2 regions of the Clostridium lapidicellarium genome follow, and region 1 is predicted to be linked to the other one. Evidence: riboswitches for the same ligand, from Rfam matches in the RefSeq annotation. Region 1 holds a riboswitch; the other holds the start of a gene.
What was found. Region 1 has a riboswitch for cobalamin ahead of AB8S09_RS09000 (ABC transporter substrate-binding protein). Riboswitches for the same ligand answer to the same signal wherever they lie in the genome.
Positions count from the first base shown of each region.

Region 2: another riboswitch for cobalamin. It lies ahead of AB8S09_RS09700 (energy-coupling factor ABC transporter permease); the one in region 1 lies ahead of AB8S09_RS09000 (ABC transporter substrate-binding protein).

Region 1 covers NZ_JBGFFE010000011.1:49,473-53,851, reverse strand. Annotated here, with positions in the region: gene AB8S09_RS09010 (ABC transporter ATP-binding protein) at 1-78, opposite strand, end outside; gene AB8S09_RS09005 (FecCD family ABC transporter permease) at 75-1,139, opposite strand; gene AB8S09_RS09000 (ABC transporter substrate-binding protein) at 1,152-2,159, opposite strand; cobalamin riboswitch at 2,274-2,459, opposite strand; gene AB8S09_RS08995 (MerR family transcriptional regulator) at 2,742-3,944, shown strand; gene AB8S09_RS08990 (DegT/DnrJ/EryC1/StrS family aminotransferase) at 3,960-4,379, shown strand, end outside.
Region 2 covers NZ_JBGFFE010000013.1:6,340-10,718, reverse strand. Annotated here, with positions in the region: gene cbiQ (cobalt ECF transporter T component CbiQ) at 1-532, opposite strand, end outside; gene AB8S09_RS09705 (hypothetical protein) at 551-880, opposite strand; gene AB8S09_RS09700 (energy-coupling factor ABC transporter permease) at 883-1,551, opposite strand; cobalamin riboswitch at 1,701-1,872, opposite strand; gene AB8S09_RS09695 (tryptophan transporter) at 1,960-2,475, opposite strand; T-box leader at 2,726-2,970, opposite strand; gene AB8S09_RS09690 (CBS domain-containing protein) at 2,979-3,410, opposite strand; gene AB8S09_RS09685 (hypothetical protein) at 3,558-3,737, opposite strand; gene AB8S09_RS09680 (HNH endonuclease) at 3,928-4,323, opposite strand.

The DNA of each region.
Region 1 (4,379 bases):
TTTTATTTTAATGGAGATGTTATGGAGCAGTTTTTCATTGTCAATACTATAACTTAAATTGTTCACTTCAAGTTTCATCTATTATTTCCCCCAGACAAATAATCACTTTTCCTTAAAAGCCACAGAAAAAATGGGACTCCTATAAATGAAGTTACTATACCTATGGGGAGCTCCTCCGGAGATACAACAATTCTTGCACATACATCCGCCCATATCGTAAATATACCGCCTATTAGAATAGAAACAGGTATTATCCTTTTATGTTCTGACCCTACAATACTTCTTGATATATGCGGTATTACGAGCCCAATAAAACCTATGACACCACTTACGGATACAATGGCTCCTGTAAGCAAAGTGGTCATAACAATCACAATTATCTTCAGAGACTTTGTATCAACTCCTATAGTAGTTGCAATATCATCACCAAGCATAATAGCATCCAGCGGTTTACTGAATATGTAAATCACAAGCGAGCACAAGACAAATACAAAAAATGTAACCGGTATATATTCCCATTTTGTTCCCCCCAGCGAACCTTCCATCCAGAAAAGTGCCGAACGAACTTTATTTTCATCATTTACCGTAAATACCATCAGATTCGTAACCGAAGAAAATAAAGCTGAAATAGCCACTCCTGTAAGCACAAGTCTCGTAGGAGTACTTCTTCTCTTAAAATTGGCTATATTAAATACTATTACAATGGAAATCATGGCCCCCAAAAACGCCCCGAAAGGAACTGCATATCCTGAAAAGCTGCCAAAAACGCCAAGTAATATAACTGCTACAGCTCCCGTGGATGCTCCCGATGATATTCCCAAAATATAGGGATCCGCCAATGAATTTTTCGTGAGCGCCTGCATTGCTATACCTGAGACAGACAATCCAGCCCCTACCAAAAATGCCAGAAGAATTCTTGGTAGCCTCAAATCCCATATTATAGAATTGACGGATGCAGGCCATACAGTTTCAAACAAATTGTACTTCAATAAATTGTTGGCTATAATCTTGAATATCCAGCCGGATTTTATATTTACACTTCCAACAAGTGTCGAAATTACTATTGAAATTATAAGTATTAGTATGAGAAACATACAAAATACTATGTAGTTGTATTTATTTTTTATTGGTAATTTCATAACTATATCTTCCTAATTTTTAAAAGCTTCTGGATAAAGCTCTCCGGCAATTTTTCTCACTGTGTTTGAATCTCTTTCACCTGCTTCGAAATCTGTGAGTCCTACTACAAATATTTTATCGTTTTTTACAGCGTCCACATTTTTTAATGCAGGATTCGAAAGCAAAAATTGTTTTTTGGATTTTACATCGTCGGAGCTATCATAATCCACAATAATAATATATTCCGGATTTCTCTTTACAACCTCTTCCCAAGTAACAGTTGCCCAGGACTTGTTTACATCATCAAATATGTCTTTCCCACCCGAAAGTTTTATAATATCCTTAGCTAAACCGCCTGATGCTGTAAAAGGTGCATCTTCTCCTGAATCATAGACAAAAACTCTTTTAGGATTTACTGCAAATTTCTTAATTTTTGCCTGGGTGTCTGAAATCTGATTTTTCATAGATTCTATTATACTGTCAGCTTTCTGAGATACATTAAATATTTTACCCAACTGTTCAAAATCCTCGTATACCATATCAATATTAGCATTGTCGGCTACAGATTTAGGTACATATATTTTTATATCATTCTTTTTACAAAATTCCCTGTCAAAGTTTTTTTCTGAAAAGCTCGAATCCCATCCTGTCAGGAAATCTGGCTGTACACTTAAAAGTTTTTCTTTTGACGGATTCTTATCAGAAAGTTTCGGAACCTTTTTATAGTCATTTGTCAGTTTGTCAAGGATTTTATTATCTTGATAAGCTCTCCCAACCATATCATCGGCAAGTCCAAGAGAAAGCATCATCTCCGTTGTAAAACCTGCCAGGCTAACGGCCCGTTTAGGAGGTTCTGTAAATTTCTCCCGAAACTTCTTTCCCTGAAGTGTATCTGTAATTGCAACTTCCTTGTAACTATTTTTATTACCCTGATTTGAGGAATTTTTAGTTGTAGGTGAATTATCTCCACAGCCTACAAGCATGCCAACAGATAAAATAACTGCCGAAAAAATGCATACTGCTCCTTTTATTTTTTTCATATAAACAACACTCCCTTTACTTTTTTATACAAAAAATAAAAGCTCCATGGAAAATCATGAAACTTCTATAGTTCTACATACATTATTCCACTTCATCTTTCGTAAAGTAAATTAACAGAATATACATTATAGGCAGGTTTTCTGACTCAGCTTCATAGGAACTTGTCGCCTTCCCATTTCCAGTGGCAAATAACAAGAACCTCTACCTCACAGCGGCGAGACCGTACAGGAATTTTCACCTGTTTCCCTTTTAAATTGCTATAAAAACATATAACAATCACCTATATGCAAAATATTAAGTTATTATCATTATATAATACATTATAATCAGTATCAACTGAATTTTATTATCATCTTCAATTCGTAATATAAGAAATGAAAGTATGCTAATGGTAAAATGTTAGATCTAAAAGTAAAATTATAAGTATATTAACACAATTTGAAGCTCTACTTATCCCGTTTATAACTTATTATGCTATTAATTTATGCAATTATTATACAAAATACCATGGAATTTAAAAAAATTCGTTGTACCTTACGTAACGTCATGTGATACAATAATTTAGGTAGAGGTGATATGCAGTGTCTGTTCCAAAATCCAATTTGATCAGCATAGGTGAATTTGCCAAAAAATCAGGTGTAACTTTGAGAACACTGAGATATTATGATAAAATCGGGCTTTTAAAACCCTGCTCATACAGCCAGCAGGGTCATAGATTATACAGCCCTGAAGACTTCAGCAAGCTGCAAAAAATATTAACTCTTAAATTCATAGGCCTTTCTCTCGAAGATATATCCAGGATAATGAATTATGACATAAATCACAACGACTTAAAAAAATCTCTGGAAATACAAAAAGAAATAATGAAGAAAAAAATATATCATATAAAATCTGTAATAAAATCCATAGAGGAAGCTGTCCACATGATTGATGAAAATAAAGAGTTAAACTGGGATAAATTCATAAATATAATAGATGCAGTAAATGCAGATCAAAAATGGATAGAGCAATACGAAAATGCTTCTAATTTAAAAGCCAGAATCAGAATACACGAGCTTTTCAGCACAAATAAACAGGGCTGGATGAACTGGTTTTTTGAGCAGTTGAACCTTCCAGACAATGCCAGCATATTGGAACTTGGATGCGGCAACGGAGAGCTGTGGGCAAAAAACCTACATAAAATTCCAAGCGGGTGGAATATAACCCTAACTGACTTTTCCGCAGGTATGCTGGAAGATGCAAAAAAGAATCTAAATTCTGCAAGATTCAAATTCAAATTGGCAGATGCACAGGATATTCCCTATGGCATAAACAGCTTTGACGCAGTAATTGCAAATCATGTACTCTATCATGTATCCAATATAGACAGGGCACTTTCTGAAATCTGCAGGGTATTAAAACCTAAAGGACAGTTTTACGCTTCTACAGTCGGTAAAAATCACATGAGGGAGATGAGGGATATTGTCAAAAAATTCAACTCACCCGAGATAACCACAGACAGCTGGAATCTGACCGGAAAATTTCAGCTTGAAAACGGGCTTGCAAAAGTTTCAAGATGGTTTAAGGACGTAACCTTGAAAAGATATAAAGACAATCTCAGGGTAACTTCTTCCAGCCCGCTGGCGGATTATTTATTTTCAATGCCGGGAAATACAAAAAATGCCCTTGACGAAACCGGGCTCCGGAATCTTAAAGATTTTTTACAGTCTGAGATAGATAAAAATGGATATATTTATATAACAAAGGACACTGGTTTTTTTCACGGCACTAAACCTAAAATTTGAAAGGATTTGATAACTATGAATAAAAAAATTCCATTTTCCCCTCCAGATATTACACAAGCTGAAATAGATTCAGTAGTGGATGTTTTAAAATCTGGGTGGATAACTACAGGACCCAAAACAGCCAAATTTGAACAGGAAATAGCTGAATACTGCGGTTCAAACCATGCACTGGCAGTGGCAAATGCAACTTCGGGGCTTGAAATTCTTCTAAGGGTATTTCACATAAAAAAAGGCGACGATGTAATAACAACCCCCTATACCTACACTTCAACTGCAAGTGGAGCCATTCACTGTGGAATACTTCCCACTTTCGTGGATGTGAAAAAAGATGATTTTCTGATCGATCCTGAAAAATTATACGACGCTATAAAGCCAAATACAAAGGCTATATATTCTGTGGATTTTGCAGGCGTACCAGTAGATTATGACGCCATA
Region 2 (4,379 bases), on a different contig from region 1:
TCAGTTGGGCGTGTCTCATATTTTTTCCCGTATCCTCAATTATGAATATATACCTGTACATCATATCAGCCAAATCTATTATAATTGAGGGAACTTTAAGTATCCTGAGTGTCTCAAGTATTTCAATCATAGGAGTGCAAAAGGAAAGTATACATGCCAAGCTAACTGCTGCCATTATTCTGAGCATCAACAAAATTCCAAGTGATAGTCCCTCGCTGTATATGTTCAAATGATAGGCTCCAATGGGAATATAGGTCAAAACAGTTTCCCCATTTGTAAAAAGTACACTTACAAATACAAGCCATGCTATACTAAATGGTATTAAAAGCCTTTTTATAAGCCTCTTCCAGGGAATACCCAAAGTATAATATCCAATTATAGACAGTACCCACAAAAACACTATGAGGTACCATTTGGAAAGAAAAGTTGTTATTACAATTGCACTTAGAAACAATACGGTCTTTACCCTTCCGTCCAAACGATGTAAAAAACTTTTATTTTTAGATATCCTTCCAAATGAAGATAGTTCCATAATTCATTCTTCCTCTAATTAATTTTTATCTTTGCTGGATTCGCCAAACAATTTTTCCCAATGATGTCCTACTATCATACCCGCAAAAAAATTTGCCACGGAAAAAGCTCCCACCTGTGCATCTCCAGGAAGTTCGATAAAAGGCTTGTGCTTACTAGAAGCCATGGTATTTACCTTGTCATCTGTACCTCCACCTTCCATCTTATGATTTACCATATATTTCGACGCTCCAAATATGAAGACAAATAAAATTATCATAACTATTAACATAACACGGGTAAAGCCATCAAAAAATTTAATACTTTTTCCCTTATTATTTCCATTTTTTGTATTACCATTTGATTCCATAATTACTTTGCCTCCTTTTCTCTGAGCACTCCCGGCAACAAATCTGGACGTCTCTTTACCATGGCCTCGAGAACTAAGGCTGTAAATATAGCTTCCGCAATGGCTAAAGGTATTTGTGTAGGTCCATACCCTAAAAAGAATATCATCCACTGTTTCATCAAAGGAACATGTCCATGTAAACTTATTGCCAATTCCAAGGCAGCCACCAGATAAGTAACTATATCTCCCACAAAACCTGCTACACCTGCTGCAAGCCAAATGGGGCTCTTAAAATGCCGCAAAATTTTCCAGCACAGATATCCCAAAATACCCGCCGATATACCCATTGAAAAAGTGTTTGCACCAATAGTGGTTATACCTCCATGTCCTAAAAATATAGCTTGAAAGAACAATACAATAGCTGAAATCACACCTGTAGCCCAGGGCCCAACAACAATAGCAGCTAAAGCTGTGCCACAGGGATGAGAACAGGAACCTGTTACGGGAACGGGAATATGCATACATGATATAACAAATACAGCTACTCCCATCATTGCTAAAAATGGTTTATAATACAAATTTTCCTTAGCTCTTCTTTTTATTTCTTTAATACCAGGCACCATAAACACGGCACTTATCGCATACCATGTTCCCCATGCCTGCGGTGATAAAATACCATCTTCAATATGCATTTTTAAAATACCTCCAGTTTAATTGTAAGATTTTTAACAAAAAGCCAAATAAATCATAACCCCTCAGCAAATGCTAAGTGGTTATGATTTATCTGAAGAATCATAAAATTTCATCACCTAAGTCACCTCCCTATCACTCGTAGAGTCAAATGGTCACTAACATATAGGCAGGTCTTCTGACTTGGATTCATCACCCTTACAGCCTTCCCAGTTTCCCAGTGGCATATATTGCAAGGATTCCTCTTTTACAGCGGCGGGACCGTGCAGACTTTTCATCTTGCTTCCCTTTTAAGCAAAAGCACCTATATATTCATATTATATTTTAAAATAAAATTAAAATTATCATTCAATCAATAACTAAAATAAGTTTCTCACAAACTTATAAAACTGTCAAGTTAAATTTACCATCTAAGCATGGCTTATCTTTCCCCTCTTTACTGCTATACTTATTATATTGAATAAAATAATACCTACTACGGTATTTATAGCAGCTGCAGGTAAGACTACACTTAAAAACAATACCTTGAAGCCGGTGCTGAGTCCTACTGTAAACAAAACCACCGATAAAAATGTAGTTCCACTCACTACTGTACCAACTGCCGTGGCCAGTATTATATTTATTTGGCTGCTTATTCTATCTCTAAGGGGTTTTATCAGAAAAAACATTACATTTATAGTCACCAGCCTGTCAATTATATTGGCAAATTGTCCTCCTGGAAAGGCAGAAGTCGCCGCCGCCAAAATTCCGGCCACGGCACCAGAGCAAACACATATTTTATAATCTCTATTGAATATAAGTATTACAAAAAGCATGGCCAGAGATATATCCGGTTTCATGCCGAACAAAACTGGAGGCACCACTTGATGCAGAACCGCACCTACTGCAAGTAATATTGAATTTATAATCATTTTTTTCAAATCCATAATTTACACACTCCTAAAAATTAAAATCATAATTTTAAATATTAAACTCTAAGACAACACTCCAAATTTATACATATATCTTAAATATTTCTCTCATAACATAATAAACACCACCAATTTTCACATTTTCCCATCAAGTGATTCTTAGGTCCAGGTGGAGTTTACTTATAAGGAATACTTTTCTCAACCTGAAACTTAGAAGAACTTATCCAGACGTGCAGCATTTAGATAAAAAAAAACTCCATCCTGAAAACAGGACGGAGATTTCCGCGGTACCACCTAAATTGTGCTTTAAAAAAGCACCTCTTTTTTCGGATACAAACATATCCTATCCATTATAACGTATGGCCAACGTTAACCACTACTTTCTACACCGGGTAGATTTCAATTTACTCCTCTTAGGTCCATTCACTACATATTTGGTGCCGGGATCCCACCTTCTCCGGCTCTCTTCAACTTGAGTACATAGTTACTCTTCCTCGTCAAAGGATTTAATATTTGAATTATACAATGTCAATTACATTATTCTTTTTATTAAACAATTGTCTATAACAATAATTTATTATGTCACTTCTCTTTATTATGCCTATAAACACGTTCTTGTCATCTATCACAGGTACAAAATTCTGATTTACCGCCAGTGATATCAGATCTTTCATATCCGAATTGATCCTCACTGATTTATTATTCATGCGGGTTGGAATTTCCCTTAAAAGCACCCCATCGGTATTTTTGAAATTCAAATCAGGAGTATTTTTAAGCTTCCAAAGCAGATCACCTTCAGTAAGAGTTCCCACATACCTGCCTTTATTATCAATAAGTGGAATAGCCGTATATCTGTACTTCTCCATTTTTTCCAATGCTTGCTTCATAGTAGAATTTGGTGTTTCATAGACCACCTCTGCCTTAGGTGTAAGAAAAAATGCTACATTCATACCTTTTTACCCCTCAATAACTTTATTTATACAATATAGTAATTCAATTAGATAACTGGAAAAACTGTTCATCAAAATTTAAGCTCTGTCACCTCATGCCGGTAGGCCAATGTAAATTGGCCCAACAGCACAGGCTTTTAACAAATATTACTTTGAACACTCAGCTTCTACTTGAAGTAATTTTCTAAGTACATCCTCTATATTATCCGCCAATTTTTCATCAATCTTCATATTGTTTTCATTTACAGCATCAATCGCAATTTTCAAACCTTTAGTTATATTACTTATTTCCTCCAGTGTTAATAACATAAGTATATTCTCTTTCATGTCAATAACCCCCTTATCTAACTTAATTTTTTAGAAAGCGACTATTATCTATTATCCCTTTTTTATTTTGTAAAATTTAAGTTAACATAGAGTGTTTATTTAGAGATAATCTATAAATTAGTGTTTTTGTAAATATTTTTTATAGTAAACAGCAAATTTATAATTAATTTGCCGTTTATTTTTAATTTTATTAGAAGTTCGCTATAAAATCATAATATTCTTCCATCATAGATTCCGTGTATATCTTTCTGCCCATAAGTCTGTATATCACATCAAAACTTTTATATCCTTCTTTGTACAATTTACAATCTTTTAAAAGTTTTTTCAACATACCCTTATTTATTTGAAGAAGAGTAATCAATTCATCCAATGTATAGAACTTTTTATAAAGCAATTTCTCAAGTTTATGCTGCATTTCCAGCTTATATTTCAAATCCAATTTTCTATTCTTGTGAGGTCCATATTCTCCCCTGTGATGTTCAGGACACAAATATTTAAAATTCAAGGGGAAATCCACACCTCCCTGACTTTTATAAACTATATGATGTCTCTCCGCTGGCTTACCGCATATTTGGCATCTTAGCAATTTATTCCCTCCTAGTTTTCTCTAATGGATATTATAATTTATATTAACATTATAAC